One region of the Deinococcus ficus genome, then DNA from elsewhere that is predicted to be linked to it. Evidence: riboswitches for the same ligand, from Rfam matches in the RefSeq annotation. Region 1 holds a riboswitch; the other holds the start of a gene.
The links. Region 1 has a riboswitch for thiamine pyrophosphate ahead of DFI_RS09770 (thiamine ABC transporter substrate-binding protein). Riboswitches for the same ligand answer to the same signal wherever they lie in the genome.

Region 1 (8,850 bases):
CGGTGAAAGCCGACCACCGCGATGACCTTGTGGTCCTGGAGGACGCGGATGATGTCGGGCGTCTGTTCGATCAGGGTCATGGGCGGCCTCGGCGGGGGGACAGGGCGGCAGGAAGCGGCATCACAGCTCTTTATAGGCGCCGCGGGCGGCTTCCAGTGTGGCGTTCAGCTCAAGGTCGGTATGCGCCGCACTCACGAAGATGCTCTCGAACTGCGACGGTGCCCAGTAGATGCCCCGGGCGAGCAGGTGCTGGAACCACGCCGCGAACGCCTTCGTGTCGCTGGGCGCCGCCTGCGCGTACGTGCGGATGCCGCCGGGCGCGTCCACGAAGAACGCCGTGAGCATGGAGCCCACGTGGTTCACGGTGAGGGGCACCCCGGCCTTCGCCGCGATGTCCTTCAGGCCGGCCGCGAGCTGCGTGGTGTACGCCTCCAGCCGGGCGTACAGCTCCGGGTCCGCTTCCAGTTCGCGCAGCGTGGCGAGGCCCGCGGCCATCGCCAGCGGGTTCCCGCTGAGGGTGCCGGCCTGGTACACCGGGCCCTGCGGGGACACGAAGTCCATGATCTCGGCCCGGCCGCCGTACGCGCCGACCGGCAGGCCCCCGCCGATGATCTTGCCCCAGCAGGTCAGGTCCGGCTGCAGGCCCAGCAGGCCGGTCGCGCCGTTCAGGGACAGCCGGAAACCGGTCATGACCTCGTCGGCGATCAGGACCACGCCGCGGTCCTTCACGCGGTGCAGCGCGGCCAGGAATTCCGGCGTGGGAATCAGCACGCCCGCGTTGCCCACCACCGGCTCGAAGATCACGGCGGCGATCTCATGCCCGCGTTCCTGCATCAGGGCGTCCAGCGCGGCGGGGTCGTTGTACTCGCTGACCAGCGTCAGGGCGGCGTACTCGGCCGGCACGCCCGCGCTGCTGGGGGCGGCGGCGCCCAGCGCGTCGGCGTTCGTGAGCAGGCCGCTGCCGGCCTCCACCAGCAGGCCGTCGGCGTGCCCGTGGTAGTTCCCGCGGAACTTCAGGATGAAATTCCGGCCCGTGAAGCCCCGCGCCAGCCGCAGGGCGCTCATGGTGGCCTCCGTGCCGCTGTTCACGAACCGCACGCGCTCCGCGCCGGTCAGGCGGGTGACGAGTTCGGCCAGTTCCACCTCGCCCTCGCCGGGCGCGCCGAAACTCGTGCCGCGCAGCAGCGCTGTCCCAATGGCGTTGCGCACGGCCGGGAAGTCGTGCCCCAGGATCATGGGGCCCCACGACCCGATGTAGTCCACGTACCGCGTGCCGTCCGCGTCGGTCAGGTACGCGCCGTGCGCCTCGCGGATGAACCGGGGCGTGCCGCCCACGCTGCGGAAGGCCCGCACGGGGCTGTTCACGCCGCCGGGCGTGACCGCCTTCGCGCGGGCGAACAGCCGCTCGGACTGCGTGGTGCTCGGCGGCAACGGAACGTCGGTCGGAACGCTGCTGGGGGGCGTGGTCATGCCGCCCAACCTACCGGAAACCCATGAGGAAGTGCGTCCCCCACCCGCGTGACCGGCTGGGGGACGCCTGAGGATCGGAGGGGGATTACAGGCCCAGCAGGCCCGCCGCGGCCGTCTGCTGCAACTCCGCGCGGAAGGGTTCCACCAGCGCGCGTTCCTCGGGCGTGGCCGCCACCACGGTGCGGTTCAGGTCCGGCATCCGGCCCTGCTGCACGGCCTCGGCCGCCTGCGCGAAATCGATGTTCGGCAGGCCCAGCGCCCGGTTCACGGTCGCGCGGACCACCGCGTACCGCTCGGCGCTCATGTTCTCCTTGTTCAGCTGCGCGCCTTGCGCGGCGCGGGCCTGGTTCACGCTGCCGGTGGTGTTGCGCAGCACGGTGAACACCTGAAGCAGGTTCGGCGTCTGCCCGTTCTGGATCTGCGTCCACACGTTCTGCAGCTCCGTGAAGCTGCCGCCCAGCGCCTGCGCCGCCTGACGCCGCACCCGCACGAACGCCTGCACGTCCGCCTTCGTGACGGGCGCGTTCACGGTGCCCGGGGTGGAAGGCGCGCTGCTCCCACCGTTCCCGCCGGGAAGCTGGGGCACGTTCACGCCGCTGCCGCCCGGCGTGGGGTTCGTCTGCGACTGCGCGGGGCCGGTGCGCATGCCGTTCAGGAAGTCCTGCGCAGGTTTCAGCACGAACAGCCACGCGGCGCCCAGCAGGGCCGCGATGATCAGAAGACTGCCCCCACAACCGAGGCAGCCGCATCCAGGTCCACGACGTGTCATACGTTCAGGGTACGGGTTCGTCCTGAGGATGGTTCCCGGGCGCTGCCGGGGTCAGGGCCGTGACCAGCGCCTGCCCACCCGCCAGCGCGGCCATCACCGGCCCGCCCACGACCTCGTTGCTGACCGTCCAGCCGCTGCCCAGCGGCACGTCCGCGCCTTCCAGCGGCCAGCGCACGCCGCGCAGCGTCAGGCCCCGCAGGTCGGCCACCGCCAGCACGCTCAGGGTCACCCCGGCCTCCAGCGACCGGACCAGCGGCGCGCCCGGCAGCAGCGGCCACGCCCACTCGTCCCCGCTGGTCAGCGTAACGGCGTGCCCCTCCCGCACCAGCCGCAGCCCCCCCAGCATCAGCGCCGCCGCGTGATCGAAGCGGCCCCCGAACGCCCCCACGAACACCAGTTCCCGCGCGCCGCGGGCCAGCGCCACCCGGGCGGCCAGTTCCGCGTCCGTCTGGTCCTTCGCGGCCGGGTGCACCTCCCGCGGGGCGTCCACGTGCACGCCCTGCGAACTGTCGAAGTCGCCGACCCAGGCGTCCACCCGCACGCCCAGCGCCGCCGCGTGCCGCGCCCCGCCGTCCGCGGCCACCACCAGCGCCGGGCGGGGCAGGGCCTCCAGCGCCGGGGTGCGCACCAGCCGCCCGCCCACCAGAATCCAGGCCGTCACGCGCTCCCCCCGCTGGCTGACGCTGGCCGGTCGTCCGGGACGCGCTGCACCCGGCCCTCGTCCACCCATAGGGTCAGGGTGCCCCCGGCGAGGGCCGCCTCCCGCGCGCTCAGGTGCAGTGTCAGCGGGCCCAGCGCGTGCGCCACGGTGACCGTCTCACCCGCCTCGGTGCCCTGCCGGGCCGTGACCGGCCACGCCTCGCCCACGCCCAGCTGCGCGGCGTCCTCCGGCACCAGCAGCGCCTCCCCCGGCCCCCCCGGGAGCACGTTCGCCCAGCCCAGGAACGCCGCCACCCACGCCGTCGCGGGCCGCGCGAACACCTCCGCGGCCGCGCCCACCTGCACGACCTCACCCGCGCGCATGACCGCCACCCGGTCCGCCAGGGCCAGGGCTTCGCGCTGGTCGTGCGTGACCAGCAGCACCCCCGCGTCCAGGCGGTGAAACAGGGCCCGCAGGTCCACGCGCAGTTCGGCGCGCAGCTGCTCGTCCAGGTTGCTGAGCGGCTCGTCCAGCAGCAGCAGCGGCGAGTGCGTCGCCAGCGCGCGGGCCAGGGCCACCCGCTGCTGCTGCCCGCCCGACAGCTGCGCCGGCCGGCGACCGGTCAGGTCCGGCAGGTTCACCAGCTCCAGCGCCTCCCGCACTCTGGCTTCGGCCTCCGCCCGGCGCAGCCCCCGCACCCGCGGGCCGTACGCCACGTTGTCCAGCACGCTCAGGTGCGGGAACAGCGCGTAATCCTGGAACACCAGCCCCAGGTGCCGCGCCTCCGGCGCTTCCCCGGTCACGTCCCGCCCGCCGACCCGCACCCGGCCCGCGTCCGGGCGTTCCAGGCCCGCCACGCAGCGCAGCGCGGTGCTCTTCCCGCACCCGGACGGCCCCAGCAGCGCCAGCGTCTCCCCGCGCGCCACCCCCAGCGTCACGTCCCGCAGCGCCTGCACCGGCCCGAACGCCTTGCTGAGGTGCTCGGCGTGCAGGGCGTCAGCGGGCGGCATGCCGCCCAGGGTACGACGCGGGCCGGGCGGGCTCACGTGACCTCGCCCTCCCCGCCGTCCAGCACGGTGAACGCCGCGGCGGACAGCAGCAGCAGCACGGTCGCCAGGGCGCAGGCCTCGCCCAGGTTCCGTTCGCCGGGCCGGCCCAGGCGCTCGTACAGGCCGGTGCTGAGGGTCGCCCACTCCGGGCGGGTCAGGACCAGGGTCGCGCCGAACTCGCCCAGCACGGTCGCCAGCGCCAGCGCCGACCCGCCGCGCAGGGCGGGCAGGACCAGCGGGAAGGTCACGGTCCGGTGCGCGGTGAACCCGCCCGCGCCGAGCGTCCGGGCGGCCTCCAGCAGCCGCGGCGGCACCGCCCGCAGGGCCGGCAGCGCCGAGCGGATCACCAGCGGCAGCGCCAGCAGCACGTACGCGGCGATCAGCAGGGGCAGCGTGGCCGCCAGCACCGGGTACGCCAGCAGGTACCCCACCGCCAGGCTGACGGGGGAGACCATCAGCGGCAGCAGCGAGACCACGTCCAGCGCCCGGGACCGCGCCAGCCACGCGCCCCAGGCGTACAGGCCGCCCAGAATGCCGGCGCCCAGCAGCGCCATCAGCCCGAAGCGCACGGTGTTCCACACCAGCAGGGGCGTGTCCTCGCCGGCCAGCACGCCCTGCCAGTACGCAAGGGTGGGGCCGGCCGACCCGAGCAGCCCTCGGGCCACCACGGCCGCCAGCGGCGCGAAGCACACCAGGACCGTCACGGCCCCCAGAGCCAGGAGCGCCCACGCCGCCCCGCCGCGTGCGCGGGGCAGCCCGCCGGCCGGCACGCCCACCCCGCCGCGCGTGAGGTGCGTGTACACCCACGTCGCCACCAGGGTGAGCAGCAGCTGCCCGGCGATCAGGGCGCTGGCCTCCGACAGCCGGAGCTGCAGGGCCGTCAGGGTGTAGATCTCGACCTCCAGCGTGGCGTACCGCTCGCCGCCCAGCGCCAGGGGCAGCCCGAAACTCAGGGCCGAGTACAGGAACACCAGCACCGCGCCTGCCGCGAGCCCCGGCAGGGCCAGCGGCAGCGCCACGTCCAGCGCGGCGCGGGTGGCCCCGGCGCCCAGCGACCGCGCCGCGCCGATCAGGCTGGGCGGCACGCGCGAGAACCCGCCGTACCCCAGGCGGATCATCACCGGCAGATTAAAGAAGAGGTTCCCCAGCACCAGCAGCGCGGGCGTGTCCGACAGGTCCAGGCCGGTCAGGCGCGTGACCCAGCCCTGCGGGCCCAGCAGCGCCGAGAGGCCCAGCACCGCCACCAACGTGGGCGTGACGAAGGGCAGCAGCAGCAGCCGCAGGAACAGTGCCTTGCCCGGCGCCTCATAGCGCGACAGCAGGTACGCCAGCGGCGCGCCCAGGAGCAGCGCCGCCAGGGCCGTCACGCCCGCCTGCGCCAGCGTCCAGCCCAGCCGGCCCAGGAAGTACGGGTCGCGCCACACCCCCAGGTTCACGCCGCCTTCGGCCAGGGTGCGGCCCAGCGGAACCGCCAGGAACAGCGCCGTGAACAGCAGGGCTGGCAGCGCCAGCAGCCAGCCGGCCAGCCGCGACCCGGTCACCGGGCCGTCCTGTGCGTGGCGGGCTGCATGCGCGCGGGGGCCAGTCTCAGCGGGCGCGCAGGACGTCCGTCACCCAGGCGTCCACCAGCCGCTGCGGGTTGGCGGTCACGGCCGCGTTCACCTTCGCCGCCGCGGGCGTCTGCGCAAACCGGAACACCGGGTCCAGCTTCACGCCGCCCACCGCCGGGTACACCCACATGCGGGTGGGCAGGTCCGCCTGCACGCCGGCGCCCAGCATGAAATCCACGAACTTGCGGGCCAGGGCGGGCTGTTTGGCGCCCTTCAGGATGCCCACGCCTTCCAGCTGCAGCCAGGTGCTGCCCGGCAGCAGCAGGTTCGCGGTGGGGCTTTCCTTCGGGGGCCGCGCGGCGCTGTACCCGTCGGCGTAGTACACCTCGGCGGCGGGGCTGCTGGCGTAACTGAGCACGATGGGGTACTTCCCGCCGCCGCGGGTGAAGTCCTTGTAGTACGCGTCACTCCAGCCGCGCACGACCTTCAGGCCGCCCTGGCGCGCCTCGCGCCACCACGCCCAGGCGCCCGCCTCGCCGTAGTGGTTCACGGTGGCGAGCAGGAACGCCAGGCCGGGGCTGCTCGTGGCCGGGCTGGGCACCACGGTCAGGCGCGCGTACTCGGGTTTCTTCAGATCGTCCAGCGACTTCGGGAGGGGCAAGCCGGTCTTCGCGAAGGCCGCGCGGTCGTAGTTCAGGGCCACGAACCCGTAATCCACGGTGTTCAGCAGCCCCGCGTCGTCCAGGCGGTACGCGGCCGGGACCTTCGCGGTCAGCGGCGAGCGGTACGCCTGCAGCAGGTCCATCTGCCGGGCGCGGGCGAGCAGGCTGTTGTCCAGGCCGTACACCACGTCCGCGACCGGCGCGCGGCGCGTGAGCACCAGGCGGTTCAGGAGCTCCCCGGCGTCCCCGCCCTTCACGAAGCGCACCCGGGCGTTATTGGCCTTCTCGAAGGCCGCCACGAGTTTCTTGTCGAGGTCGAAGCTGTCGTGCGTGATCACGGTCAGCGTGGTCTGGGCGGCGGCGGTCTGAGCGCCGAGGGCCAGAACGGTGGAAAGCAGGATGGTCCGCATGAAAAATCCCCCTCGCGTCACGAGAGGGGAGGTCCTGACCCGGACGGTGGCCGGGCCGGTCACACTCCCTCCGCCGGTATGACCCGGTTCAGGTTCCTTGGGTGTGTCTCAGCCCCACTTCTGCCGCGGGGCACCCCAGGTGACGCAGCGCGGAGCATAGCGCACCGCCCGCCCCCCCGCGGCCCCGGCCGCACCTTTCGTCCCGCCGGGCGGTACGCTGCCGCGCATGGACCTCACGCTGGTCGTCTGGACGTTCCTGCAGGACGCGCAGGGCCGGTTGCTGCTCGGCCGCCGCGAGGGCACCCGGTACGCCGCTGGCCTGTGGAACCTGCCGGGCGGACGGGTCGAGCCCGGCGAGCCCCTTGCGCAGGCCGCCGCCCGCGAGGTGCGCGAGGAGGTGGGGCTGCACGTCCGCCCGCAGGACCTGGAGTGCCTGGGCGTGGCGAGATACGACCTGACCGGCGCGGCCGGGCAAGGCCCGGCACGCGGCGTGGACTTCTTCTTCCTGGCCCGCACCTGGACCGGCGAGCCCCGGGCCCTGGAGCACACGGGCGAACTCGGGTGGTTCGCGCCGGATGCCCTGCCCGCCAACAGCCTGCCGTGGCTGCCGGCCGCCGTGGAGGCGCACCTGCTGCGCCGCGAATGGCTGACCGAAACCGTGCACCCCGCCTGACGCCACGCCGGGCAGGGCTACACTGCACGCCATGCGTGTTCCCCGACGGGTGTGGATGCTGGCCGCGGCAGGCGCCGCCCTGACGTACGGCCGGGCGGTGCACCGCTACCGTGACCCCGTGCGGCTGGCGCGGCCCGGCCCCGGTGAGCTGCTGGCCCCGGCCGACGGGCGCGTGGCGTTCGTGCGGCGCGTGACCGGCGGCCGCCTGGACGTGCCCGGCCTGAACGGCCCGCTGGACGCCGCCGACCTGCTGGGCGCCCCCGCCGGCCTTGCGGACGGCTGGCTGCTGGGCGTGCACGTGGGCGCGCTGGACGTGCGTTTCGTGACCGCCCCCCTGGCCGGGGCGGTGGAGGCCGCGCCATTTCACGGCAGCCGTGTGAACGTGCCGCTGGCCGGCCCACTGGCGACCCTGACCGGCCCGGCCGGGAACCTGCTGGCCGGGCGGGGCACGCTGGAAAACGAACGCCTGACCCTGCGCCTGACGGGGCCGGACGGCACACCGGTCACACTGGCACTGGTCGCGCCGGGCCGGGCCCTGAACGCCCGCCGGTACGTGACTCCGGGAGACGCTGTGCAGGCCGGCGTGAAGCTCGCCTTCCTGCCGGAGGGCGCCCTGGTCCTGCTGCACGTCCCGGAGGCGTTCGTGCCGCAGGTCAGCGTGGGCGGACGCGTGCAGGCCGGCCTCACCCCGCTGGCCCGGCGCGGCGAGCAGGGCACTGAAGGAGCCCCGGCAACGGTGTGACCGGCCCGCCCCTGCGTATGCTGGACGGTGGACCCGTCCCATGACCGACCGAACCCCCGACCGCACCGACCGCCACGCCACCACCGAACGCGTCGTGGAGCGCCTCACCGCCGACCGCAAGGTGCGCGCGCTGGCGCAGGCCGGCAGTTACGGCACGGACGAGCAGTGGACCGGCAGCGTGCCCACCTTCGTGACCTTCGAACGCGGCCTGAGCGCCGCGCAGACCGACACGCGCGCCGGCGTGACCGTGCACCGCTTCCCGTACGAGCAGCTCGAGGCCTGGCGGGACTGGGACGTGGCCCGCACGGACGCCCCGCTGGCCCTGCTGGCCACCAGCCGCGTGCTGTACGACCCCACCGGCGGGTACGGCCGCATCCAGCGCACCCTGTGGCATCTGAACCCCTCGCAGCTGGCCGCGCACCGCGCCGAACTGCTGAACACCGCCCGCGAGCAGATCCAGGCGTCCCGGCAGGCACACACCGGCCCCGGGCACGGCCCGCAGGAGGGCCTGCTGGCCCTGGCGGACGCCCGCGACATCGCCCTGGGGGCGCTGTACCCGGCGCTGCTCACGCACCTGCACCAGTGGCCGGAGTTCGAGATCCGCCTGCCGCACGCGTGGCGCGCCGCGGCCGGGCTGCGCTACCCGAAGGCGGTGTACCACCTGGAGCACCTGTATGCCTTCGGCGGGCAGGAGGAGGCGCGCCGGGTGCTGCTCGCCACGCGCGGCCTGGGCCTGCTGGATCAGGAGAAACGCGCCCGCGCCGCCTACCAGTGCGGGTATTACGACGGCGCGGTGCGCCTGTTGCGGGACGAGACGGCCCGCCTGCACCGTCCGGACCTGACCCGCTGGCCGCACCTGAGCAGCGCCCGCCGCGAGAAGCTGGG
Region 2 (8,850 bases), 500 kb from region 1:
CCCGCCTGCACACCCAGCGCGAAGGCGCGGGCCATGGCGACCGGGTCGCGGGCTTCGGCGATGGCGGTGTTCAGCAGCACGGCGTCCGCGCCGAGTTCCAGGGCCTGCGCGGCGTCGCTGGGCACGCCCAGGCCGGCGTCCACCACGACCGGCACGGCCGCGCCGTCCAGCACCGTGCGGATCAGTTCGGCGGTGCGCACGCCCCGCCCGGACCCGATGGGGCTGGCGAGCGGCATCACGGCCGCGCACCCGGCGGCTTCCAGGGCGCGGGCGAGCACGCCGTCCGGCTGCACGTAGGGCAGCACGGTGAAGCCGTCGTCCACGAGCTGCTGCGCGGCATGCAGGGTGCCCACCGGGTCCGGCAGGAGGTACTTCGCGTCGGGGATGACCTCCAGTTTCACCCAGGTCACGCCGGTCGCGGCGCGCGCGAGTTTCGCCACGCGCACGGCTTCCTGCGCGGTGCGGCAGCCGGCGGTGTTCGGCAGCAGGGCGTAGCGGTCCAGGTCCAGGGCGTCCAGCAGGCCGTCGTGGCCGGGGGACCGGAGTTCCACGCGGCGGATGGCGACGGTCACGAGTTCGGTGCCGGACGCGATCAGGGCCTCGCGCATCACGGTGAAGTCCCGGTACTTTCCGGTGCCGAGAAAGAGGCGGGAGGTGAAGTGGCGGTCACCGAGGCGCAGGAGATCAGGCGGGGTGGTCATGGGCGCTCCTTTCAGCCGCCCCCGATCACGCGCACGATTTCCACGTGATCGCCGGGGTGCAGGGGATGGTCGGGCGCCTGTCCGCCCGGGTGGAAGTGGTCGCCGACGGCGATGGCGACCCGGTCGCGGGGCACGTTCAGCTCGCGCAGCAGGGCGTGCAGGGTCAGGCCGGGGGTGTGGGGGTGCGGCTCGCCGTTCACGTGCAGCGTGGCGATGCCGGCCGCTGCGGCCCGGGGCAGCTTCGCGCGCAGGGCCGCAGCGGCCCGGGCCGGGTCGGGGGCGTCCAGGATGGCGCGCACCACGGCCACGCGGGTGGCGCCGGCCTCCAGCACGGCCTCGATGGTGTCCCTCTCGATGCCGCCGATGGCGTACCAGGGCAGCGGGGGGTTCAGGCGGGCGACGTGCCGGACGTACTCCAGTCCGGCGGCCGCGCGGCCGGGTTTGGTGGGCGTGGGGTGCACCGGGCCGGTGGCGAAGTAGGCGGGCGCTTCGCGCAGGGCGGCGTCGGCGTCATGGGGGCGGTGGGTGCTGCGCCCGATACGCAGCTGTGGGGCGAGCTGGCGGGCCCAGCGGACCGGGAGGTCCCCCTGGCCGAGGTGCACGCCGTCCGCGCCGGCGGCCACGGCCACGTCCACGCGGTCGTTGATGAAGAAGGGCACGTTCCGGGCGTGGGCCAGGGCGCGCACCTTCTCCCCCAGGGCGATGTAGGGGCCGGCCTCGCCGTAGCGGGGGTCGGCGGCCTTGCAGCGCAGTTGCAGGGTATCCACCCCGCCGTCCAGCGCCGCCTGGACCCGCGCGAGAAAGTCGGGTTCGGGCTGGTCCGGGCGGGGCGTGGCGACGAGGTACAGCGCTCCGAGGGGCCGCTCAGTCATTGCCGCTTCCCGACTCGGTGTAGAGCGCACTGCCGCGTTCGCGGAACTCGTGGGCTTTCGCTTCCAGGCCGGCGAGCACGTCCTCGGCGCGCAGGTCGTGGCTGAGTTTCATGCTGCAGAAGTGCGGGCCGCACATGCTGCAGAAATGCGCGGTCTTGGCGGCCTCGGCGGGCAGGGTCTCGTCGTGCAGGGCGCGGGCGCGCTCCGGGTCCAGGGAGAGGTTGAACTGGTCCTGCCAGCGGAACTCGAAGCGGGCCTTGCTCAGGGCGTTGTCGCGGGCCTGCGCGCCGGGGTGGCCCTTGGCGAGGTCGGCGGCGTGCGCGGCGATCCTGTAGGCCATGAGGCCCTCGCGGACATCATTCCTGTCGGGCAGGCCCAGGTGTTCCTTGGGCGTGACGTAGCAGAGCATGGCGGTGCCGTACCACGCGATCTGCGCCGCGCCGATGGCGGACGTGATGTGGTCGTACCCGGGGGCAATGTCGGTGGTGAGCGGCCCCAGGGTGTAGAAGGGCGCTTCCTGGCACACGTCGAGCTGCCGGGTCATGTTCTCGCGGATGAGCTGCATGGGCACGTGCCCGGGGCCCTCGATCATGGTCTGCACGCCGCAGTCCCAGGCGACGCGGGTGAGTTCGCCCAGGGTGTCCAGTTCCGCGAACTGCGCGGCGTCGTTGGCGTCCTCGATGCTGCCGGGGCGCAGGCCGTCCCCGAGGCTGAAGGTGATGTCGTACGCAGCCATGATCTCGCAGATCTCCGGGAAGTGCGTGTACAGGAAGTTCTCCTGGTGGTGCGCCAGGCACCATTTCGCCAGGATGCTGCCGCCCCGGGACACGATGCCGGTGCGGCGCCGCGCGGTGAGGGGCACGTGCGCGAGGCGCACGCCGGCGTGGATGGTGAAGTAGTCCACGCCCTGCTCGGCCTGCTCGATCAGGGTGTCGCGGTACAGCGCCCAGGTGAGTTCCTCAGGCTTCCCGCCGACCTTCTCCAGCGCCTGGTAGATGGGCACGGTGCCGATGGGCACGGGGCTGTTGCGCAGGATCCACTCGCGGGTCTGGTGGATGAAGCGGCCCGTGGAGAGGTCCATGACGGTGTCCGCGCCCCAGCGGGCGGCCCAGACCATCTTCTCCACCTCCTCCTCGATGCTGCTGGTCACGATGCTGGTGCCGAGGTTCGCGTTGACCTTCACGCGGAAGTTCCGGCCCAGGATGGTGGGTTCGAGTTCCGGGTGGTTGACGTTCGCGGGAATCACCGCGCGGCCGCGGGCGACCTCGGCGCGCACGAACTCCGGGGTGATCTCGCGGGGGATGCTCGCACCGAAGGCCTCGCCAGGGTGCTGCTGCGTCAGGTCGAAGGCGGCGTGCTGGCGCAGGTTCTCGCGCAGGGCCACGAATTCCATCTCGGGCGTGATCTCGCCGGCACGGGCGCGCTGCATCTGCGTGCCGGCCTGACCGGCTTTGGTGCGGCGGGGGGCGGGCACGGCCGGGAAGGGCAGCGGGCCGTCCAGGTCGGCGGGCGCGGCGAAGCGGGGCGTGACTTCCAGCCGGGCGTCGTGCGCCAGCCAGGGCCGGGCGACCGGCAGGCCGCGGCGCAGGTCGATGCCCACGGCCGGGTCGGTGTAGGGGCCGCTGGTGTCCGGCACGAGCAGGTCGGGGTTCGGGGTGCTGCGGCTCACGCCGCTGAAGGCCTCCACGGTGGGCGACTGGCGGATGGCGCGCACGGGCACGCGCACGCCCGGGTGCAGGGTGCCGGTCAGGAAGCGTTTCTCGCTGCCGGGAAAGGGGGTGGTGGACAGGGCCGGGGTGGGCGCAGGGTCGGATGTCAGGGGCATGGGGCCTCCACAGGGCAACAGGCGGGGACACGCGCCGGAAGGAACACGGCACGCCAGGAAACAGACGGGGCTGGTCAACAGGAAAAGAGGTCAGGCGCGTGGCCCGCAGGGGGCGTCACTCGCGTGGATTGGTCATCGAATCAAGAGCCCTCCTCCTGAAAGTCGTTCCGGAGGAGGGCGGCCCGCAGGCATGCAGGAAGGTCCGCTCGCGTCAATCTTCCTCCGCTGGTGCAAACCAGATCAGGTTCTAGGGTTAGGCCGCGGCCCTCTCAGCCCGCCGCATCTGCGGCCGGGCACCCCTGTTGACGTGCAAACAGTGTCCCACCGCGCGGGGGCAGGGTCAAGCGCGCCGTCCAGGCGGGCGAACACGGAGCGTGTTAGCCGCTTGTAAGTGCCGCCCGGCATCGTGCGCCCATGACGCAACCCCCTGAACCGCCCGGGCGCGGCACCAGCACCCGCCCCGAGTTCGTGATGTCGGTCTGGCGTTCCCGGGCGGGCCACTGGCAGGGCCGCCTGAAAAGCGTCCGGGACGGCTCGGAACGCCACCTGAGCGACCTGAACGAACTGCTGGACGTGCTGGACCACTGGACGTCCGGCGCCCCCCGGAGGGAACCCCATGCTGAAGCCTGACACCCTGCTGCCCAGCGCCGCGCCCCTGCCGGCCCGCCGGGACGCGCCGCCCGTGAACGTCCCGCTGATGGACGTGACCCTGGACCGCCGGGGCCTGCTGTACGGCCTGCTGTTCTCGTTTCTGCTGACCCTGGCGGTGTACTTCGGGTCGCAGCGTTTCCACGGCTTCGACGGGGCGCTCGCCGGGTACTGCTTCGCGACCATCTTCGCGCTGTTCGGCGTGGTGTACCGCTACGTGGTGTGGCTGCAGCGCCCCGCCACCCGCACGTACTGGAAGCGCGGCTGGGAGCTGTTCTGGCAGCCGGGGCAGCGCGTGCACAACACGCTGCTGTTCTTCCGGATGGGCTGGGAGAAACTGATCGAGCAGCGCTTCATCCGGCGCCGCTCGAAAAACCGCTGGCTGGCGCACCAGCTGATCTTCTGGGGCTGCGTGATCGCCATCGCCATCACCTTCCCGCTCACCTTCGGGTGGCTGCGCTTCGAGAGTGATTTCACCAACCCCAGCGATTACCTGATCGTGCTGTTCGGCCAGCGGCTGGAGTTCTTCACGTTCCCCGCCCGCAGCGTGCTGGGCTGGCTGATCATGCACGGCCTGAACATCGCCGCGGTGCTGTGCCTGGCCGGGATCAGCCTGGTGCTGGGCCGCCGCATCAAGGACGAGGCGGACATCACCACGCAGCGCTTTGATAACGACATCCTGCCGCTGGTGCTGCTGTTCGCGGTGTGCGTGACCGGCATGATGCTGACCGTCTCCAACATGTTCATGGAGGGCAAGTTCTACTACTGGATCACCACCACGCACGCCGTGACCGTGATGCTGTGGCTGCTGTACCTGCCGTTCGGGAAGTTCTTCCACATCTTCCAGCGCATCGCCAACGTGGGCGTGTGGTTCTACAAGGCGGCCGGCGCCAATGGCCCGCAGGCCAAGTGCGCGCGCTGCGACGCGGAGTACATGAGTGAGATGCACCGTGCGGACGTCAAGGCGATCCTGCCGGACCTGGGCTTCGACTACCGGCATGACCAGGCGGAGAACTGGCAGAACCTGTGCCCCGCCTGCCGGCGCAAGCTGATGACCCTGAACCAGTTCCAGGCGACCGGCAAGGAGTTCATGTGACGAGCCTCCCCCGCCCTGCGCCGAAAGAGGTCCCGACCCCCCGCACCTTCTCGAAGGGCCGCGCGTACGCCGAATTCGTGGCGTGGCTGGGCAGCCTGTCGCGGCCCGCGCCGGTCCCCCTGCCCCTTCCCGTCAAGGAGATTCCCCATGGCTAAACCGCCCCTGACCCGCCCGCAGTACCTGGAGGAATTCGGGCCGACGCTGCACTACACCCCGCCGCACGGCTTCAAGACGGTGGACGAGTACGACGACATCGTGGACACCCACTGCTGCTTCTGCGGCCAGCAGTGCGGCATCAAGCTGAAGGTCAAGGACAACGCCGTGGTGGGTTTCGAGCCCCGCTACGACTTCCCCTTCAACCGCGGGAAGCTGTGCCCCAAGGGCATCAAGCGGTACCTGCAGGGCAGCCACCCGGACCGGCTGCTGTACCCGATGCGCCGCACCGAGCAGGGGTACCAGCGCATCAGCTGGGACGAGGCGCTGTCCGAGACGGTCAGCAAGATCCAGGAAATCCAGGCGAAGTACGGCAGGGACAGCTTCGCGATGCTCTCGGGCGTGAGCCTCAGCAACGAGAAGTCGTACCTGGTGGGCAAGTTCGCGAGGTTGGCGCTGCAGACCGCGAACCTGGACTACAACGGGCGGCTGTGCATGGTGTCCGCCGGCGCCGGGAACAAGAAGGCGTACGGCATCGACCGGGCCAGCAACCACTGGGAGGACATCACCAAGGCGAAGGTGATCTTCATCATCGGCACGAACATCGCCGAGTGCTTCCCGATCACCACCGACTACATCTGGCGTGCCCGGGACAACGGCGCGAAGGTCATCTACGCCGACCCGCGCATGGTGCCCATGGCCCGTACCGCCGACCTGTTCCTGCCGCTGCGGGTGGGCAGCGACTCGGCACTGCTGATGTCCATGCTGCACGTCATCATCCGTGACGGCCTGACCGACGAGGCGTTCATCGCCGCGCACACCCTGGGCTTCGACGACGTGCGCGAGGCGGTGAAGGACGCCACGCCCGAGTGGGCGGCGCAGATCACCGGGATTCCCGCCGCGAAGATCGAGCAGGCCGCCCGCTGGTACGGCGAGGCCGAGACCGGCATGATCCTGCACGCGCGCGGCCTGGAACACCAGACCAAGGGCGTGGACAACGTGGTGAGCTGCGCGAACCTGGCGCTCGCCACCGGCAAGATCGGCCGCGAGGGCTGCGGGCACAGCACCATCACCGGGCAGGGCAACGGGCAGGGCGGGCGGGAACAGGGCCACAAGTGTGACCAGCTGCCCGGCAACCGCGACATCACCAACCCCGAGCACCGCGCGTACATCTGCGACGTGTGGGGCGTGAGCGACGAGGAACTGCCCGGCAAGGGCCTGTCGGCGCAGGAGATCCTGAACGCCATTCACGCCGGGGAGATCAAGGGCCTGCTCAGCCTGTGCTTCAACCCGCTGGTGTCCCTGCCGGACGCGAACTTCAACCGCGAGGCGCTGGACAAGCTGGAGCACTACACCGTCATCGACTTCTTCCTCTCGGAAACCGCGCAGCACGCCGACATCGTCCTGCCCGGCAGCCTGCACGAGGAGGACGAGGGGACCAGCACCAGCGGCGAGGGCCGCGTAATCAAGATCAACGCGCCCGTCACCCCGCCCGGCGAGGCGAAACGCGACTGGGAGATCCTGCTGGACATCGCCGGCCGCCTGGGCCGCGGCAAGTACTTCCCGTTCCGGAACACCGAGGAGATCTTCAACGAGATGCGTGTCGCCTCCCGCGGCGGCACCGCCGACTACAGCGGCATCACCTGGGACAAGATCGTGGCGAACCAGGGCGTGTTCTGGCCCTGCCCGCAGACCACCGAGCGGGGCCGCACCACCAAGAACCCCGCCGAACTGGACACCGCGCACCCCGGCACCCCCAGGCTGTACGAGGGCGGCGTCTTCTACTTCCCGGACGGCAAGGCCCGCTTCAACCCCGTGAAATGGCGCGAGAGCGCCGAGGTCGTGGACGACGAGTACCCGGTGTGGTTCACCACCGGCCGCGTCGTCAGCCAGTACCTCAGCGGCTCCCAGACGCGGCGCATCGGGCCGCTGGTGGACCAGTTCCCGCACCCGAAACTGGAAGTGCACCCGCGCATGGCGCAGCAGCTGGGCATCCGCACGGACGACTGGGTGACCATCCAGACCCGGCGCGGGCAGGTGATCATCCAGGCGAACGTGGTGAACACCATCCGGCCCGACACGGTATTCATGGCCTACCACTGGGGCGGCAAGGAAAGCGCGAACCTGCTCACGCAGCGCGCCCTGGACCCCGTCAGCAAGATCCCGGAGTTCAAGGTCAGCGCCTGCCGCGTGCGCCTCGCCACGCCCGAGGAGCAGGCCGAGGGGCAGCGCGTCAAGGCCCTGAGCGCCGTGACCGAGAAGGGCATCCCCGCCGGGTACGGCCTGGACGCCCGCCGCCAGGAGCTGAAGCGATGAGCGAGATGCGGTTTTTCATCGACCCGGTGCGCTGCATCGGCTGTAAGGCCTGCATGCAGGCGTGCAGCGAGTGCAGCACGCACCGCGGCAAGAGCATGATTCACCTGGAGTACATCGAGCGGGGCAGCAGCACCCAGACCGCGCCGATGGTGTGCATGCACTGCGACCTGCCCACCTGCGCGGCCGTGTGCCCGGCCGACGCGATCAAACGCACCGAGGACGGCGTGGTGCAGAGCAGCCAGTCGCCGCGCTGCATCGGCTGCGCGAACTGCGTGAACGCCTGCCCGTTCGGCGTGCCGCGCTACTACCCGGAAATCGACCAGATGCTCAAGTGCGACATGTGCTACGACCGCACCAGCGTGGGCCTCAAGCCCATGTGCGCCAGCGTGTGCCCCAGCGAGGCGCTGTTCTTCGGGACGCTGGAAGAATTCCAGTCCCGCCGGCACGGCACCCCGAAAAACACCTTCCAGTTCGGCATGCAGACCATCACCACCAAGGTGTTCATCGTGCTGCCTGAAGGCGAGATGGGCCTGGACATGGACGTGATCAGCCACATGGACGGCCGCTTCGACGACCAGGCCTTCGATCACCTGGACCCGTTCGCGCACCTGGACCCGCTCCCGCAGCACCCCTATCAAAAGCCACAAGGAGGCCCGCTGTGACCGCCCGGAACACCCCCACGCCCGCCGAGGCGGGCACCGCCGCGCCTGAATGCAAGCGCGAGGCGGCCCTGAAAAAGAAGTACCGCCGCCACTGGGAAGACGACTTCAGCGTGGACTGGGACACCACCGAGTACGTGTCCCGCCGCGAGTTCACGCGCTTCCTGGGCCTGAGCAGCGCCGGGATGGCGCTGGGCACCACCGTGATCGCCGCGGCCGCCAGCCTGAAAGGTGAGGAGAAGGGCGAGTCGCCGCGCGTGCGCGTGGGCCGCATTGCGGACTTCCCGGTGGGCGCCAGCAAGGCCTTCGAGTACCCCCGCAAGGGCCTGTACGCCCTGCTGGTCCGCCACGAGGACGGGTCGTTCAGCGCGTACAGCCAGAAGTGCCCGCACCTGGGCTGCGCGGTGTACTACGAGCACGAGAAGAACGTCCTGGAATGCCCGTGCCACGAGGGGTTCTTCAACGTGAAGACCGGGGACGTCATCAGCGGCCCGCCCCAGCGGGGCCTGAGCGTGGTGAACCTGGAAGTCTCGAACGACGAGGTGTGGGCCGTGGGCGGTGGTGGACATTGACGCGCCCT

Region 2: another riboswitch for thiamine pyrophosphate. It lies ahead of thiC (phosphomethylpyrimidine synthase ThiC); the one in region 1 lies ahead of DFI_RS09770 (thiamine ABC transporter substrate-binding protein).

Annotation. Positions count from the first base shown of each region.
Region 1 covers NZ_CP021081.1:2,009,403-2,018,252, reverse strand. The annotation lists gene DFI_RS09800 (CoA-binding protein) at 1-80, opposite strand, end outside; gene hemL (glutamate-1-semialdehyde 2,1-aminomutase) at 121-1,470, opposite strand; gene DFI_RS09790 (hypothetical protein) at 1,556-2,239, opposite strand; gene DFI_RS09785 (thiamine diphosphokinase) at 2,244-2,900, opposite strand; gene DFI_RS09780 (ABC transporter ATP-binding protein) at 2,897-3,889, opposite strand; gene DFI_RS09775 (ABC transporter permease) at 3,922-5,469, opposite strand; gene DFI_RS09770 (thiamine ABC transporter substrate-binding protein) at 5,516-6,550, opposite strand; TPP riboswitch at 6,598-6,698, opposite strand; gene DFI_RS09765 (NUDIX domain-containing protein) at 6,777-7,223, shown strand; gene DFI_RS09760 (phosphatidylserine decarboxylase) at 7,255-7,965, shown strand; gene DFI_RS09755 (hypothetical protein) at 8,006-8,850, shown strand, end outside.
Region 2 covers NZ_CP021081.1:2,508,255-2,517,104, forward strand. The annotation lists gene DFI_RS12325 (thiazole synthase) at 1-701, opposite strand, end outside; gene thiE (thiamine phosphate synthase) at 713-1,573, opposite strand; gene thiC (phosphomethylpyrimidine synthase ThiC) at 1,566-3,398, opposite strand; TPP riboswitch at 3,598-3,709, opposite strand; gene DFI_RS12340 (hypothetical protein) at 3,813-4,028, shown strand; gene DFI_RS12345 (MFS transporter) at 4,015-5,142, shown strand; gene DFI_RS20240 (hypothetical protein) at 5,139-5,297, shown strand; gene DFI_RS12350 (molybdopterin oxidoreductase family protein) at 5,290-7,611, shown strand; gene DFI_RS12355 (4Fe-4S dicluster domain-containing protein) at 7,608-8,273, shown strand; gene DFI_RS12360 (QcrA and Rieske domain-containing protein) at 8,270-8,842, shown strand.